Regions from separate parts of the Mesorhizobium sp. M0306 genome, predicted to be linked through region 2. Evidence: predicted binding sites of a transcription regulator. Region 2 holds the regulator's gene; each other region holds the start of a gene.

Region 1 (3,276 bases), on a different contig from region 2:
TGCTGCGCGAGCGCATCGTCTTCATCAACGGGCCGATCGATGACGGCACCTCGGCGCTGGTCTGCGCCCAGCTTCTGTCGCTGGAATCCGACAATCCCGACAAGGAGGTCTCGCTCTACATCAACTCGCCGGGCGGCGTGGTGACCAGCGGTTTCGCCATCTATGATACGATGCAGTATATCAGTTGCCCGGTCTCCACCGTTTGTATGGGTTTCGCCGCCTCGATGGCCTCGTTCCTTTTGATGGCCGGCACGCCAGGGCGGCGTATCGCGCTACCCAACACCAGCATCGTGCTGCATCAGCCTCTCGGCGGTTTCCAGGGCCAAGCCTCCGACATCCAGCGCCATGCCGAGGGCATCCTTCGCACCAAGCGGCGCATGACCGATCTTTACGCCCACCATTGCGGCCGCACCTACGAAGAAGTGGAACGCACGCTCGACCGCGACTTTTTCATGACCGCACAGGAGGCCAAGGATTGGGGCCTCGTCGACCATGTTTTCGACACTCGCAAGCAGGCCGCGTGAAGCACCTTCGAACGGAACTGAGCGATATGAGGGCCGGCAACTCTCAGCGCCGCCGGTCTGGCTTCGGCGCTATCGCCGCACTATAGTCAGGTGATGACCGCCATTCGTTCATCCAGCCTATGCCTTGCCATTGCCGCCATTGTGGGCACGAACATGCTGGTGGGCATGGCACTTGCCCAAGATAATTCGACGTCTTCGCAAAAGGGCGCCCTGCCCGGTGTGACGAGTGACTATCGCATCGCCGAGCCAACTCCGCAGCCCGAGCCCGACGACGCGGTTCCAAGCAGCGGCAACGGCACGTTCAAGATCGGCGATACCGATGTTCGGATTTCCGGCAGCATCACCATCGATGTCGCTACCGGCGGGATCAGGCCCTCCAGCCGCTAAGTTCGCCTGGTGTGAACCACAAATATTGCGCTTCAAACGAACAGCCCCGCCATTGCTTTTGCAACTGACGGGGCTTCTTGGATCTAAAATCCAAATTGCCGGGAGTGTACTGCCGGCTTTTTATTTCGGATGCTTCGCGGCGTTCAGCCGACGATCCGACTAGCAGTCTCTGATTGTTGTGGGGATCGGCAGATCAACGTTGGCAGGTAGCGCTAAACGCCTGACCTGGCTACTTATACCTGCCGCGGCTCCAGCGACACGTGGAGCCTCAAGGAACTATCCGGTGGAGTCATGCCTCTGCTCTCCTTCTGTTCGTTGCGACTGTCGTCGTCGAAGCGCTCATCGCATAACCCGCGGCGTCTCGCAGGCTAGCCCCAGGCCGCGAGGCCATCGAAAGACGGCCAGCTTCGTTGACGTTTGGAGTCTGCCCCCGTGACGCATGGACGTCAACCTTGAATAGCCGATTACCGAAAAATGTGATCGCGAGACGCTTTGTGAAGCCGGCTGTACGGGCAGCTTTTGTCAGGAGCGTGTTCGGCCTTTGTTCTTTCCGCTTGCCCGTTCGCGCGAAAGGCGGTTAAACGCTTTGGTCGAGAGTTGTGGCGTCTCTCGAAAAGGCGGCGAAATTACCTACATAGGGGATGGTCGGGAAAACCCGCCCATCCCACGAATTCCAGATTCTGAGGCGGCGACCGGCGATGGCCGACCATAAATATCTCTCCATTCGCGGGGCACGCGAACACAATCTGAAGAATGTCGATCTCGACCTGCCGCGTGACAGCCTGATCGTCATGACCGGCCTGTCGGGGTCGGGCAAGTCGTCGCTTGCCTTCGACACCATCTACGCCGAGGGCCAGCGCCGCTATGTCGAGAGCCTTTCGGCCTATGCGCGGCAATTCCTCGAAATGATGCAGAAGCCGGACGTCGACCAGATCGACGGCCTGTCGCCAGCCATCTCCATCGAGCAGAAGACCACCTCGAAGAACCCACGCTCGACGGTCGGCACCGTCACCGAGATCTACGATTATATGCGGCTTTTGTTCGCCCGCGTCGGTGTACCCTATTCACCGGCCACTGGCCTGCCGATCGAGAGCCAGACGGTTTCGCAGATGGTCGACCGGGTGCTTGCAGTCGAGGAAGGCACCCGGCTGTTCATCCTGGCGCCGATGGTGCGCGGCCGCAAAGGCGAGTACCGCAAGGAACTGCTGGAGCTGCAGAAGAAAGGTTTTCAGCGCGTCAAGGTCGATGGCGTCTTCTACGAGATCGCCGACGTGCCGGCGCTGGACAAGAAGTACAAGCATGACATCGACGTTGTCGTCGACCGCATCGTCGTGCGCGGCGATCTGGCGACGCGGCTCGCCGATTCCATCGAGACCGCGCTGAAGCTGGCCGACGGACTGGCGGTAGCGGAATTTGCCGACAAGCCGCTCGACGCCAGCCAGACCGGCGAGGATTCGGTCAACAAGTCGAAGAACGAGACGCATGAACGCATGCTGTTCTCGGAAAAGTTCGCCTGCCCGGTGTCCGGTTTCACCATTCCCGAGATCGAGCCTAGGCTGTTCTCCTTCAACAATCCGTTCGGCGCCTGCCCAACCTGCGACGGGCTCGGCAGCCAGCGCGCCATCGATGCCAGCCTGGTCGTGCCCGACGAGAATGTTTCGCTGCGCGCTGGCGCCGTCAGCCCGTGGGCGAAGTCGACCTCGCCCTATTATGCGCAAACGCTGGAAGCGCTGGGCGTTGCCTATGGCTTCAAGCTCGGCGACAAGTTCAAGGATTTGAGCGAGGAGGCAAGGCAAGCCGTCCTGCACGGCACCGGCGAGCGCGAAATCACCTTCCACTACGATGACGGCCTGCGCTCCTACAAGACGACGAAAACCTTCGAGGGCGTCATCCCCAATCTCGAGCGCCGCTGGAAGGAAACCGAATCCGCTTGGATGCGCGAGGAGATCGAGCGCTTCATGTCGGCCACGCCCTGCCCGGCCTGCCGCGGCTATCGGCTGAAGCCCGAGGCGCTCGCGGTCAAGATCGCCGGCAAGCACATTGGCGAGGTCACCGAGCTGTCGATTCGCAAGGCCGACCAGTGGTTCACCGACCTGCCTGCTTCGCTCAATGACAAGCAGAACGAGATCGCGGTGCGCGTGCTCAAGGAAATCCGCGAGCGGCTGCGCTTCCTCAACGATGTCGGGCTCGACTACCTGACGCTGTCGCGCAACTCCGGCACGCTGTCGGGCGGCGAGAGCCAGCGCATCAGGCTCGCCTCGCAGATCGGCTCCGGCCTGACCGGCGTGCTTTACGTGCTGGACGAGCCGTCGATCGGTCTGCACCAGCGCGACAACGCCCGCCTGCTCGACACGCTGAAGCATCT
Region 2 (3,276 bases):
ACCACGCCGCCGCCCCGGCGGTCGCCGCTACGCTTTGCCACTCGAAAGGTCCTGCTGGGCATGGGCGGCCTGGCGATGACCTCGATCATTGCAGGGAGCGCCACGGCGCTTTTCGCCATATGGCATTTCCAGCGCGTGGCGCCGCTCAGCCTGTTCGCCAATCTGGCCATCATGCCTATCGTCTCACTGGTCGTCATGCCCTTCGCCGTCCTCAGTGCGCTGGCGATGCCGTTCGGCGCGGATGGGCCTTTCCTCTACGTGATGGGCAAGGGGCTGACGGCGATGATCGCCCTGTCCGGGTGGATCTCCGAGCGCTCGCCGATCGATGCGGTCGGGCTGATTTCGCTGAGATCCGTCCTTTTGGTGACGATCGCCCTCGTCATTGCCAGCATGGCGACGACCTGGTTGCGGCTCGCGGCACTTCCTTTTGCGCTCGCCGGCTTGCTAACGACAACGCAGACGCGCGTACCCGATGTATTGATCTCGGAGGACGCACGGCTGGTCGCGCTGCCGATCGGCAGCGGTGAACTCGCGGTCAACCGGGCACGCCCGAATGAGTTCACCATCGACAACTGGAAACGCGCGCTCACATCAGAGGCTATCGTCGCGCCGGAAACACCTGGAAAGAACGATCCGCAATTCGACATTGCCGATCCGGCCGACCTACCGCCGGGCATACCGTTCATTTGCACGGACGGCCTCTGCCTTGCCAGGCATCCATCCGGCGCGATCATCGCGCAAGCCAAGGACCGCGATACTGCACGGCCAGCCTGCGCCTTTGCCAGCTTGATCGTCATCGACGACGCCACCGCCCATAATCCCTGCTACTACGACCGGCTGGTCCTCGTCGTCACCAAACGGCAACTGGCGCGCGCGGGAAGTGCGGCCGTCTATTTCGATCCACAAGCGGCAACACGCGCCGAAATCCGCTTTGCCGTCGAAAAATCATACCGGCCCTGGCACGTGCAGCGGAAATTTTCACGCGCGGCGCGGGGCCTGCCGCCATACCGCAGGGCCGACAAACCCAAAGCCGGCGCCAAGGGCGGAGCTCAGTAGCGGCGGATCAGTCCGACGAGCTTGCCTTGCACCTTGACCCTGTCTGGTCCGAAGATGCGCGTCTCGTAGGCCGGATTGGCGGCTTCCAGGGCGATCGAGGCGCCCTTGCGGCGGAACCGCTTCAGCGTCGCTTCCTCCTCGTCGACCAGTGCCACCACGATCTCACCGGGGCTCGCCGTATCGGCATTGCGGATGATCACCGTGTCGCCGTCGAAAATGCCAGCCTCGATCATCGAATCGCCTTTGACCTCGAGCGCATAATGCTCGCCGCCCATGATCATATCCGGCGGCACCGAAATCGAATGCGTCTGGTGCTGGATGGCGTCGATCGGCACACCGGCGGCGATGCGGCCCATCACCGGGATCGAAACGGCGGCGACGACATCGTCGTCATTGCCGGCTGCAGGGACGCGCGACGATGTCGGCTTGCCCTGCCGAGGGGCACCTTGCCCAAGACTGCCCTGGATGACACTCGGCGAGAACTTGCGTGCCGCATTGAGGCCGGGGGCGATCGAGTCAGGCAGGCGCAGCACCTCCAGCGCACGGGCCCGGTTGGGCAAACGGCGAATGAAGCCGCGCTCCTCCAGCGCCGTTATCAGCCGATGGATTCCCGATTTGGAAGCCAGGTCGAGCGCTTCCTTCATCTCGTCGAAGGAGGGCGGAATACCGCTTTCCTTCAACCTTTCGTGGATGAACATAAGCAGTTCGTGTTGTTTGCGTGTCAGCATAGCGACCCCCAACAGAATCAGAAAAACAAACCCAGAACAAACACTATCTGTTCCAGTTGTGTTCCGCAACTGTTTAAAGTTTAATGAATGCGTTAAGGCTCGGGAAACAAACCACGCCCCTACCGGAATGCCGCATTTTCACCCGCCGCGAGCCTCATCGCCTTGATTCTGCTGTCGTTTGCGCCCTTCTGGCTTCCTAGAAGGCGCCACTGGCATCGGCCGTCGGTCGGCAAAAGGGCACGGAATTGAACCCGTATCGACTGTGCGGTTTGGTCAATGCACCGTGAACGAAACGAACTCAAAACGCCAACCTCGGGTTAACTCCGGGTTTCCACCGCCTGGTCAGGCTGCTTCTCGCTGGTGGAGCCTTGCTGCGCGCTACCCGGTAATGGAAGAACAGTCGATGCGTGTCCGGCGTTGCGTTGAATCTTTGGGGGAGCAGGCAAATCATGACAGGAATTCCCGATCTCGCGGCCATAAAGGCGATGGATGCCGCAGATCCGCTGCGCGCGATGCGCGACCGTTTTGTGTTGCCGCAAGGAGTGATCTATCTCGACGGCAATTCGCTAGGAGCTGCTTCACGTGCCGCTTTCGATGAACTGTACAAGGCCGCGACCGAGGAATGGTCGCATGATCTCATCCGCGCATGGAACACGGCCGGCTGGTTCAACATGCCGCTTGAACTTGGCGACCAGCTCGGGCGCCTGATCGGTGCCGCGACCGGCCAGACGGTGGTCTGCGACACGACGTCGGTCAACATCTACAAGCTGCTGCACGCCGCCATGGCCATGCGTCCGCAGCGGCGGGTCATCGTCGCCGAGGGCGATAGCTTTCCGACAGACCTTTACATGGCTGAAGGTGTGGTTTCGACGCGAAAAGATACGCTGCTGCGCCTCTCGGGGGTCGACGCGCCGACCATCGAAGAGCTGATCGACGAACGCACTGCCGTGGTGCTGGTCAACCACGTCAACTACAAGTCGGGCGAACTGCGCGACATGCCGGGGCTGACGCGCAGGGCCCAGGAGGCCGGGGCGATGATCGTCTGGGATCTCTGCCACACCGCCGGCGCGATGCCAGTCGAGCTCGACAAGGCAAACGCCGATTTTGCCGTTGGCTGCACCTACAAATATCTGAATGGCGGACCGGGCGCGCCTGCCTTCATCTATGCGGCTGAGCGGCATCTTGCCGACATCCAGCAGCCGCTCACCGGCTGGTGGGGCCATGCACGGCCCTTCGCCTTCGAGCCAGGCTATGCGGCCGGCACCGGCATCCGCCGGTTTCTGTGCGGCACGCAGCCGGTCCTGTCGATGCGCACGCTGAAGGGCGCGCTCGACATCTGGAACGATGTCGACATGACGGCGGTGCGCAAGAAGAGCATCGCGCTGGCCGATCTGTTCATCGAGCTTGTCGAGGCAAGGTGCGGCGCTTACGGGCTAACGCTCGAAAGCACGCGCGACGGGGAAAAACGCGGCAGCCAGATTTCATTCATGCA
Region 3 (3,276 bases), on a different contig from region 2:
GATCTCGCCGCCACCAATCTGCTGCCCCGCTAGGATATGACCGAAATGAGCTCTTCTGAAGAGAAGTCCGCTGCGGGCCTATCGGACATGGGCTTCGTCCTTAATCACCCCGAGGTCTTTTTGCCTCGCCCTGTGGGTATTTGGAAGCTACACTCAAATGTATAGGTGCTACATTTTTCTTCAGGCGGCCAACTCTCGAGTGCCGGACTATCGTTGTGAAGATGACCATACAAAATCACGCCGGCTCTCGCGGGCCCTTATGCCAAATCCGCGCAGCGCTCCATCGACATCCTTGATGCTGCGGCGACGGTCTTCGCCACTCACGGCTATCGCGGAGGCTCGCTGCGCGACATCGCTCGTGAGCCGGATTTGAGCTTGACCAGCATTGTCCACCACTTCGGGACGAAGTTTGAACTCCTCGAAGCCGTGCTTGAGCGTGCGGACAAGACCGATGGCAACGAGATGTTCGATTTTGGCGCTGCCTGCGCGCAGTACGGGAGTCGCGCATGCCACCCTGGAGCGGGCCCGCTCGGGCCTCGAACGCCCAGGAACACTCAGGCTGTTCGCAATCCTGTCGGCCGAGTCGTCCGCACCCGAGCATCCCGCACATGACTGGTTTGTCGAGCGATATCGCCGCAAGACCGAGGAGCTCGCCGCGGCATTCGCCTTCGACCAAGCGAAGGGCCGTGTTGACCGCGCTCGTGACCCCCATCTGCTTAGTCGATTGCTTATCGGCGTCTGGAACGGAATTCAAAGGCACTGCCAGGCAATCCTTATGACGGCCACTCGCTGGCAAGCGTCATCCCCGATATGGAAAACACCATCCGCGGCTCCCCCTCAGGCCGTTCGTGGTAGAGCGAATTGAGGGTCCAGCAGACCCAGAAATCCTTTTCGACATTACCCACCGGAGCTCCGATCCGATTGGCCGTGGCGAGGAACAGGTCGAGCCGGTCACGTGGAGATGCCGCGATGATCTGGCGGTAAGCATCAGTACTCATGGCTTCGCCTCGTGCGGGTCCGCCCTCAGGATTTCGCGGAGGAACTCCTGCATCCAGATCGGCACGGCGGAGAGACCGGCGCGCAGGTCCTCGCGGATGGCCTCGCCGTGCTTGGGGTCGGCAAACAGGCGGCGCAACGTCGCCTGGATACGCTTGCGTTCGCCCTTCTGGGCCAGCATGTCCTGCATCCAATGCAAGGCCTGGACGACCCGCATCCCCGGCCGATCCGCCCAATAGAGGCGGCTAGGGGCAGCGTATTTGAAGTGGATTTCCTGCGTGCCGAGCTTGATTGGCTTCAACCGCGCATCGACCAGCACTTCTATTCGGGCGGGGACGGCGGTCGTCAGGCCGAGGTCGTTGGCGGCCGTCATACCATCGATGACGGCACGCGCCCGATCGCGGCGCGTGACGGCGCGGATCACAGCGCGATAATCCGGCACGGTGGCGCGGCCTGTCAGGTTGTTCGTGCGCGGCCGGTCATAGAGGCCTCGGTCGATCCGGCGCAGCTCCCCTGCGGCTGCCAGGCGCTGCAGGGTTTTGTCCACGGCGGCACGCGCGCCGAGATCGGCGAAGTCGCCGGGGGTCCAGACCTCGTCCGGTTTGGACTCAGTGCGGGCAAGCAGGCGTGAGCGAACGTCGGTATCGGGCTCAACTATGGACATGTCCGAAATATGCTACAATTTTCGGACACACTCGTGGCGCCTAAAACTCCAAAAATGGAACTCGCATTTTCGCATTGAGGATATGGCCCCGAGCATCGAATGCCTCCTTCCCCAAGGGCACGACATCATCCCGGTTGACTCTTACCCAAGACGAGAACAAATGTAGAACATATCCAGGCTTTCCGCGTTTCAAGGGTCAGATGAGTGTATCGGCGCCCCCTGTTGCCATTTCCGAGCTTCGAGAACGCATCGCGCGTCTCGAAGGTGGAAATGCGCGCGAGCGTACGGTTTTGCCGTTCGGAGTGGCCGCGATCGACAGGGTTCTGCCTGGAGGCGGGTTGGCTTTTGGCGGTCTGCACGAGGTCGCGGGTGGCGGAAATGGCGCTGTCGATGGCGCGGCCGCGGCACTCTTCGCTGCCGGTATTGCCGCGCGCACGGTGGGCAAGGTGCTGTGGTGCGTTACCCGGCCCGATCTTTTCGCGCCTGCAATCGAACAGGCCGGCCTTCCTCCGGGACGGGTAATCTATGTCGAAGCCGGCGACGAAAAATCCATTCTCGCCTGTTTCGAAGAGGGTCTTCGCGGAGGTTTTGGCGCTGTCGTTGCCGAGATTGCCCGGCTTTCGATGACGGCCTCACGGCGGCTTCAGCTTGCCGCCGAAAGCTCCGGCGCCATCGGCATCGCCATCCGCCGCTGGCGTCGGCAGACGGAGGCAACGGATTTTGGGCAGCCAACCGCCGCCGAGACACGCTGGCGGGTGTCGGTCCTGCCGTCGACACCATTGCCGGTGCCGGGGATTGGACGGGCGCGCTGGCACGTTGAACTGATCCGATGCCGTGCAGGAGAGAGTGCAGATTTCATAGTGGAGGCTTGCGATGCCAAGGGTCGTATCGCTCTTCCTTCCGATGTGGCCAACAGACCGCTTCAGAAGGAAATCGGGCGACGCCGCGCCTCCGCCTGAGACGCCGCTCGTCCTCATCGGCCGTGACGGGCGCCGCCGTGTCGTGCTTGCCGCTGATGCTGCAGCCCACGCAGCGGGCCTGCGCATCGGCATTCCGGCGAGCAAGGCGCAGGCGCTGGTCCCGGGCCTGATCGTCCATGATGCCGAGCCCGATGCCGACGCCATGGCGCTCGAGCGATTGGCGCTGTGGGCGTTGCGCCGCTACGCGCCAATCGTCAAGGCCGATCCGCCGGACGGCCTCGTCATCGACACGACCGGCGCCGACCATCTGCATGGCGGCGAGGCGGCAATGCTTGCCGAGATGGTAGATCGGCTTGCCGCTGCCCGCATTACAGCCCGGGCGGCGGTCGCCGATAGCTGGGGGGCGACCCACGCGCTGGCGCGCTTCGGCACCCGGGCCACGATCGTTGTGCCAGCTGGCAAGACAGCCCAGGCGATCCTGCCATTACCGATCGCGGCGCTTCGCCTGCCCGCCGCGACGATCGACAGCCTAAGGCGGCTGGGATTCGAGACAATCGCCGACCTCGCCGGCACGCCGCGCGCGTCGCTCGCTCTGCGTTTCGGACCGGAACCCGGTCGCCGCCTCGACCAGGCGTTTGGGAGGGTGAGCGAACCGATCGAGCCGATCCGGCCGGAGGAGATCGTCGAGGTACGCCG

What was found. The regulator LexA, encoded in region 2, represses DNA repair genes until DNA is damaged. The targets are predictions, from matches to a motif close to TGTTCNNNNTGTGTTCNG.
Region 1: the regulator LexA is predicted to act here: its motif matches at 1,443-1,460, upstream of uvrA (excinuclease ABC subunit UvrA).
Region 3: the regulator LexA is predicted to act here: its motif matches at 1,813-1,830, upstream of NKI95_RS18325 (ImuA family protein).

The regions. Positions count from the first base shown of each region.
Region 1 covers NZ_JAMYRY010000024.1:31,482-34,757, reverse strand. The annotation lists gene NKI95_RS25495 (ATP-dependent Clp protease proteolytic subunit) at 1-524, shown strand, start outside; gene NKI95_RS25490 (hypothetical protein) at 618-911, shown strand; gene uvrA (excinuclease ABC subunit UvrA) at 1,610-3,276, shown strand, end outside.
Region 2 covers NZ_JAMYRY010000037.1:35,611-38,886, reverse strand. The annotation lists gene NKI95_RS30350 (ComEC/Rec2 family competence protein) at 1-1,056, shown strand, start outside; gene lexA (transcriptional repressor LexA) at 1,050-1,784, opposite strand; partial or broken gene kynU (kynureninase) at 2,234-3,276, shown strand, end outside.
Region 3 covers NZ_JAMYRY010000012.1:89,735-93,010, reverse strand. The annotation lists gene poxB (ubiquinone-dependent pyruvate dehydrogenase) at 1-33, shown strand, start outside; gene NKI95_RS18340 (TetR/AcrR family transcriptional regulator) at 235-612, shown strand; gene NKI95_RS18335 (hypothetical protein) at 774-998, opposite strand; gene NKI95_RS18330 (DUF6088 family protein) at 995-1,660, opposite strand; gene NKI95_RS18325 (ImuA family protein) at 1,861-2,619, shown strand; gene NKI95_RS18320 (Y-family DNA polymerase) at 2,534-3,276, shown strand, end outside.